Regions from separate parts of the Paenibacillus sp. FSL H7-0737 genome, predicted to be linked through region 1. Evidence: a T-box and tRNA genes for the amino acid it is inferred to sense, from the RefSeq annotation. Region 1 holds a T-box; the other holds one or more tRNA genes.
The links. The T-box of region 1 lies ahead of metG (methionine--tRNA ligase). A T-box ahead of a tRNA ligase gene usually reads a tRNA of that ligase, here a tRNA-Met.
Positions count from the first base shown of each region.

Region 2: it encodes a tRNA-Met, which carries the amino acid that the T-box ahead of metG (methionine--tRNA ligase) is inferred to sense. The anticodon was not compared.

Region 1 covers NZ_CP009279.1:4,091,956-4,095,209, reverse strand. The annotation lists gene htpG (molecular chaperone HtpG) at 1-1,116, shown strand, start outside; T-box leader at 1,252-1,513, shown strand; gene metG (methionine--tRNA ligase) at 1,558-3,204, shown strand; gene H70737_RS17865 (LysR family transcriptional regulator) at 3,214-3,254, opposite strand, start outside.
Region 2 covers NZ_CP009279.1:947,598-950,851, reverse strand. The annotation lists gene H70737_RS04180 (GreA/GreB family elongation factor) at 1-34, shown strand, start outside; gene H70737_RS04175 (YdeI/OmpD-associated family protein) at 135-599, opposite strand; tRNA gene H70737_RS04170 (tRNA-Gly) at 703-773, opposite strand; tRNA gene H70737_RS04165 (tRNA-Pro) at 786-859, opposite strand; tRNA gene H70737_RS04160 (tRNA-Arg) at 890-966, opposite strand; tRNA gene H70737_RS04155 (tRNA-Gly) at 975-1,049, opposite strand; tRNA gene H70737_RS04150 (tRNA-Leu) at 1,056-1,139, opposite strand; tRNA gene H70737_RS04145 (tRNA-Lys) at 1,155-1,230, opposite strand; tRNA gene H70737_RS04140 (tRNA-Gln) at 1,238-1,312, opposite strand; tRNA gene H70737_RS04135 (tRNA-Asp) at 1,329-1,406, opposite strand; tRNA gene H70737_RS04130 (tRNA-Met) at 1,432-1,508, opposite strand; tRNA gene H70737_RS04125 (tRNA-Met) at 1,581-1,657, opposite strand; tRNA gene H70737_RS04120 (tRNA-Val) at 1,675-1,750, opposite strand; tRNA gene H70737_RS04115 (tRNA-Glu) at 1,757-1,828, opposite strand; tRNA gene H70737_RS04110 (tRNA-Ser) at 1,845-1,937, opposite strand; tRNA gene H70737_RS04105 (tRNA-Asn) at 1,943-2,018, opposite strand; tRNA gene H70737_RS04100 (tRNA-Ile) at 2,022-2,098, opposite strand; rRNA gene rrf (5S ribosomal RNA) at 2,157-2,273, opposite strand; rRNA gene H70737_RS04090 (23S ribosomal RNA) at 2,349-3,254, opposite strand, start outside.

The DNA of each region.
Region 1 (3,254 bases):
GCAGAGAAACGTTACGGCTTCGATAAGCCGCTTAAACATATTCATATCAGTGCCGATGGTGCTGTAGTGTACAATGCAATCCTGTTCATCCCAGAAAATACACCGTTTGACTACTACACAAAGGAATATGAAAAAGGTCTTGAGCTCTATTCCAATGGTGTATTGATCATGAATAAATGTGCGGATCTGCTGCCTGACTATTTTAGCTTTGTAAAAGGTATGGTAGATTCAGAGGATCTTTCGCTAAACATCTCCAGAGAAATGCTCCAGCATGACCGTCAGCTGACTCTGATCGCTAAGAACATTAAGAATAAAGTGAAGAGTCAACTGCAAAGCTTGCTGAAGGATGAAAGAGAGAAGTATGAGCAGTTCTATAACGCTTTTGGCAGACAGCTTAAGTTTGGTGTGTACAACGATTATGGAATGCACAAAGAAACACTTCAAGATTTGCTGATGTTCTACTCCTCCAAGGAGAAGAAGCTGGTAACGCTGGACGAATATGTGTCAAGAATGCCAGAAGATCAGAAGTATATCTACTATGCATCCGGAGAGTCGATCGACAGAATCGAAAAGCTCCCACAGACCGAGCTTGTATCGGATAAAGGGTATGAAATTCTTTACTTCACTGATGATATTGATGAATTTTCGATCAAGATGATCATGTCTTATAAAGAAAAAGAATTTAAATCCGTATCCAGTGGTGATCTGGGTATCGAAGCAGACGAAGCGGACAAGCCAACGGAAGCGGAAGAGAACGAAAACAAGGAGCTTTTTGAAGCGATGAAGGACATCTTGTCCGGCAAAGTGAAGAATGTTAAAGCTTCCAAACGTTTAAAGACTCATCCGGTATGCCTCTCAGCTGAAGGCGAATTGACAATCGAGATGGAAAAAATCCTGAAATCGATGCCGAATGGGCAAGAGGTTCAAGCGGATAAGGTACTCGAAATCAACATCCATCACGAAGTCTTCCAGTCTTTGAAAGCGGCAGCTGAGAACGATAAAGAGAAGCTCGGTTTATACACGAACCTGCTGTACAACCAAGCTCTGCTGATCGAAGGATTGCAAGTTAGTGATCCTGTTCAATTCACCAATGATATTTGCAAAATCATGAAATAATTTAAACTACAGGGACCATCCAATTGTACGATTGGGTGGTCTTTTTTTATAAAAACTATGACGAATTCATGGTGCTTGAGCTTATGTATTGACTTTACTCGATAAATTAAGTATTATTTCCAGTAACTTGAATATTCAAAGGCAAAGAAGAGAAAGAGTACCACGGCAATTCTTTCTACAGAGAGCTCCGGTCGCTGAAAAGGAGTAAAGAAAAACCTTGGGAATATGGTCTCAGAGCTGCGCATCGAAACCTTTTGGGTTGTAGGCTGCGCCGGAACCTGCATCCGTTACAGTGCTAGGGTATAAACGTTTATTAACGTCGTACCTGAAGAGGTAAATGTCATGAGGCATTTATAAAATTAGGTGGTAACACGTGAGTAGAACTCTCGTCCTTTGTGGATGGGAGTTTTTTTGTTGTCTAAAAAAAGGAGGAGAAGGTTAATGAGTAATGTGTTTATAGGCGGTGCTTGGCCGTATGCGAATGGATCTTTACATCTTGGAAGATTATCAAGTGTGTTGCCTGGAGATGTGCTGGCACGCTATTTTCGCAGCAAGGGGGATAACGTTTTATATGTGTCAGGCAGCGATTGTCATGGCACACCTGTAGCGGTTCAGGCTGCTAATGAAGGGATCACACCCGAAGCTTTTGCAAGTCGATACCACGAAGAGTTTCTGAAGTGTTTTGAACAGCTGGGATTTAGTTATGATCTTTATACTCGTACGGATCAACAGCAGCATCATAAGGTCGTGCAGGAGTTGTTTATAGAGTTACTAAAGAATGGACATTTATATAAAAAAACCATAGCGCAATGTTACTGTGAGGCGGATCAGCGATTTTTGCCAGACAGATATGTGGAAGGGACTTGTCCAGTCTGTGGACAGCGGGCGCGTGGAGATCAATGCGATTATTGTTCTACGATTCTAGATCCTGCCGATTTGTTAGACAGAGTCTGTAAATTATGTGGGAATACACCGACAGAACGACCGACAGAACATTTTTATCTTAGCTTATCTAAATTTCAATCTGAATTAACGGATTACGTAGACGAAGCAGTACACTGGAGAGAAAATGCAGTAAAACTGACCAAACGATATTTGAAGGAGGAGCTTCAGGATCGGGCAGTAACCAGAGACTTATCTTGGGGCGTAGATGTTCCTATAGCTGGATTTGAAGACAAGAAGATTTATGTCTGGATTGAGGCGGTAAGTGGTTATTTATCAGCCAGTAAGCAGTGGGCTGCACAGTCTGGGCGGAGCTGGGAAGATTTTTGGTCAGAGGAACAAGAGGACATCACCGCTTATTATGTCCATGGTAAAGATAATATTCCTTTTCACACCCTGATATGGCCAGCCGTCTTATTAGGAGCAAGAGAACTACATTTACCGGATCGGATTATATCCAGCGAATATTTAACCCTTGAAGGGCAGAAGTTCTCCACTAGCCGTAATTGGGCAGTCTGGGTACCTGATATTCTAGAGCGGTATCATCCGGACTCTATTCGTTATTTCTTAATTGCCAACGGGCCTGAGAAGCGGGATACGGATTTTTCCTGGAGAGAGTTTATTTATAGTCATAATGGTGAGCTGCTTGGAGCATTTGGTAACTTTGTGAATCGTTCATTGGCTTTTGTAGATAAGTTTTATGAAGGGATCGTGCCAAGTGGAAAGTTAGATAAGGGGTGGAGCGATAACATTGACCTCTTGTATCTGGAGTCAGGACGCCTAATTGAAGCGGGAGATTTGAAGGATGCGCTCGAGTATATTTTCTTTTATGTACGTAAGGCAAATCAGTATTTTGATTGGCAAAAGCCTTGGATTCAGGTAAAAGAGGATCGGGAAGCTTGTAATAATTCAATATTTACTTGTGTGCAGATTATTGCTAATTTGGCGAATTTGCTGCATCCGTTTCTACCCTTTTCTTGTGAGAAGATTCGGGGGTTCTTATCGCTTGAACTACCGAAATGGAAGCCCTGCTCAGTTCCCCCTTATCAACAGGTAACTGATTTACAATTGTTGTTTGAACGAATTGATATTACTTGTATTAAAGAAGAGGAGGATAGACTAGTTCAACAACAAGTGAATAAATAGCGAAGATTCTTAACCGTTCTTAAAGCTTTCAATAAACTTGGAAGCTAGTG
Region 2 (3,254 bases), 3.1 Mb from region 1:
TGTGAATTGTGGTGAGGTGGCCGTTCTTATTTAAGCCCACTTGCACATATCACCAACATTAACAGCGTCCCTTTCCAATCTTATGGAAGAGGACGCTGTTCATCTATTCAGCCTGCTAAGCACTCTTCATACTTTTATTTGAGCCTCAAGCCTTCACCCAGTTTACTGACTGATTTTTCGATACGAGATGCTCTGGTTTCAGGTCTTTTCGCCGCTTCGATCCAAGATACATATTCCTTCTGATAAGAATAAGCCAGACCGTTATAATAAGCTTCTGCCTGCTCATGGCTACTCAACGCATCAAGGAAATCCTTAGGGGCTTCTACCTCCCGTAATTGATGATCTTGCTCCATCGTCACATGCACAATATCACCAGGTTGAGCTTTGGCTAGATCCCGTAGTTCTTTCTTTACCACCATAAAATGCTTTCCGTTTCCATGGGGCATAAGCGTTCCTCTATAGGGGATTCCATTTACACTTCCTTTTACCTGTATTCTGGACTTTGTTTCAAATATTTGTTCGGCATCAAAAGGGACGTTAAGATAAGTCCAGCTCCCACTTGCATCAGGTCGCACTAATTTAGCTTCAAATTCAAACATTGCTACCTCCTCAACTAAAAGCCCTAAGTTCTATTGTATCCATATGAATGTAACTACACAAAAAAAACACCTGCCTATAATAGACAGATGTTTCTTAATTATAAGCGGGTGATGGGAATCGAACCCACGCTATCAGCTTGGAAGGCTGAAGTTCTACCATTGAACTACACCCGCAAAGGTATAAAATCGGGATGACACGATTTGAACATGCGACCCCCTGGTCCCAAACCAGGTGCTCTACCAAGCTGAGCTACATCCCGTCAAAATATGTAATTACTTAGTAATAAAAATGGCGCGCCCTGAGAGATTCGAACTCCCGGCCTTTTGATTCGTAGTCAAACGCTCTATCCAGCTGAGCTAAGGGCGCAAAAATTATGGAGCGGAAGACGGGAATCGAACCCGCGACCCTCGCCTTGGCAAGGCGATGCTCTACCGCTGAGCCACTTCCGCAAAATATGGTGCGCGTGAAGGGACTTGAACCCCCACGTCGTGAAACGCCAGATCCTAAGTCTGGTGCGTCTGCCATTCCGCCACACGCGCACACTTTGAAAATAATGGTGAGCCATGAAGGACTCGAACCTTCGACACCCTGATTAAAAGTCAGGTGCTCTACCAACTGAGCTAATGGCTCTCATAAATGGCTGGGGATATAGGATTTGAACCTATGCATGACGGAGTCAAAGTCCGTTGCCTTACCGCTTGGCTAATCCCCAACAATAATTAACTAAATGGCGGAACCGACGAGATTCGAACTCGCGATCTCCTGCGTGACAGGCAGGCATGTTAGGCCAACTACACCACGGTTCCATAGACATAATGCATAAGAGTAAATTGGTTGCGGGGGCAGGATTTGAACCTGCGGCCTTCGGGTTATGAGCCCGACGAGCTACCGGGCTGCTCCACCCCGCGTCATTTAATAATTATATACTATTCATTTACACTACGCCAGCTAGTCCCAAAACATCATGCTTAAGGAAAATTTGGTTGCGGGGGCAGGATTTGAACCTGCGGCCTTCGGGTTATGAGCCCGACGAGCTACCGGGCTGCTCCACCCCGCGTCGTTCTTAAATGAATATGGTGGAGGCTGAGGGGATCGAACCCCCGACCCTCTGCTTGTAAGGCAGATGCTCTCCCAGCTGAGCTAAGCCTCCATGTTATGACCCGTATGGGATTCGAACCCATGTTACCTCCGTGAAAGGGAGGTGTCTTAACCCCTTGACCAACGGGCCATGCTAATAAACTTTATGGCGGAGAGAGAGGGATTCGAACCCTCGAGACGCTTGTGGCGCCTACACGATTTCCAATCGTGCTCCTTCGGCCAAACTCGGACACCTCTCCATAAATGGCTCCCCGAACAGGACTCGAACCTGTGACAACTCGATTAACAGTCGAGTGCTCTACCAACTGAGCTATCAGGGAATATGGTGGGCCTTAGTGGACTCGAACCACCGACCTCACCCTTATCAGGGGTGCGCTCTAACCAGCTGAGCTAAAGGCCCTTTTTAAGACACATCAATATTAAGGGCAAAAAAAATACCACGGGTAATGTGGTTGTCCGCTTGGCGACGTCCTACTCTCCCAGGACCCTTCGGTCCAAGTACCATCGGCGCTGGAGGGCTTAACGGTCGTGTTCGGGATGGGTACGTGTGGAACCCCTCCGCTATCGCCACCAAACGGGCATTTACATCGTAAATGCTCAGGCTTGAGTCGCCTGAAAACTGAATCCGAATTGAATTTGCGTCTTAAGTATAGGATAAGCCCTCGACCGATTAGTATTGGTCAGCTCCATGCATTACTGCACTTCCACCTCCAACCTATCTACCTCGTCGTCTTCAAGGGGTCTTACTAATTGGGAAATCTCATCTTGAGGGGGGCTTCACGCTTAGATGCTTTCAGCGCTTATCCCGTCCGTACGTAGCTACCCAGCCATGCTTCTGGCGAAACAACTGGTGCACCAGCGGTACGTCCATCCCGGTCCTCTCGTACTAAGGACAGCTCCTCTCAAATTTCCTGCGCCCACGACAGATAGGGACCGAACTGTCTCACGACGTTCTGAACCCAGCTCGCGTACCGCTTTAATGGGCGAACAGCCCAACCCTTGGGACCTACTTCAGCCCCAGGATGCGATGAGCCGACATCGAGGTGCCAAACCTCCCCGTCGATGTGGACTCTTGGGGGAGATAAGCCTGTTATCCCCAGGGTAGCTTTTATCCGTTGAGCGATGGCCCTTCCATGCGGTACCACCGGATCACTAAGTCCGACTTTCGTCCCTGCTCGACTTGTAGGTCTCGCAGTCAAGCTCCCTTATGCCTTTGCACTCTTCGAATGATTTCCAACCATTCTGAGGGAACCTTGGAACGCCTCCGTTACTCTTTAGGAGGCGACCGCCCCAGTCAAACTGCCCGCCTGACACGGTCCCCGTACCCGATTAGGGTACTAGGTTAGAACCTAGATACGATCAGGGTGGTATCCCAACGGCGCCTCCACCGAAGCTTGCGCTCCGATTTCTACGGCTCCCACCTATCCTGTACAGATCGTACCCAAATTCAATATCAAGCTGCAGTAAAGCTCCATGGGGTCTTTCCGTCTTGTCGCGGGTAACCTGCATCTTCACAGGTATTAAAATTTCACCGGATCTCTCGTTGAGACAGCGCC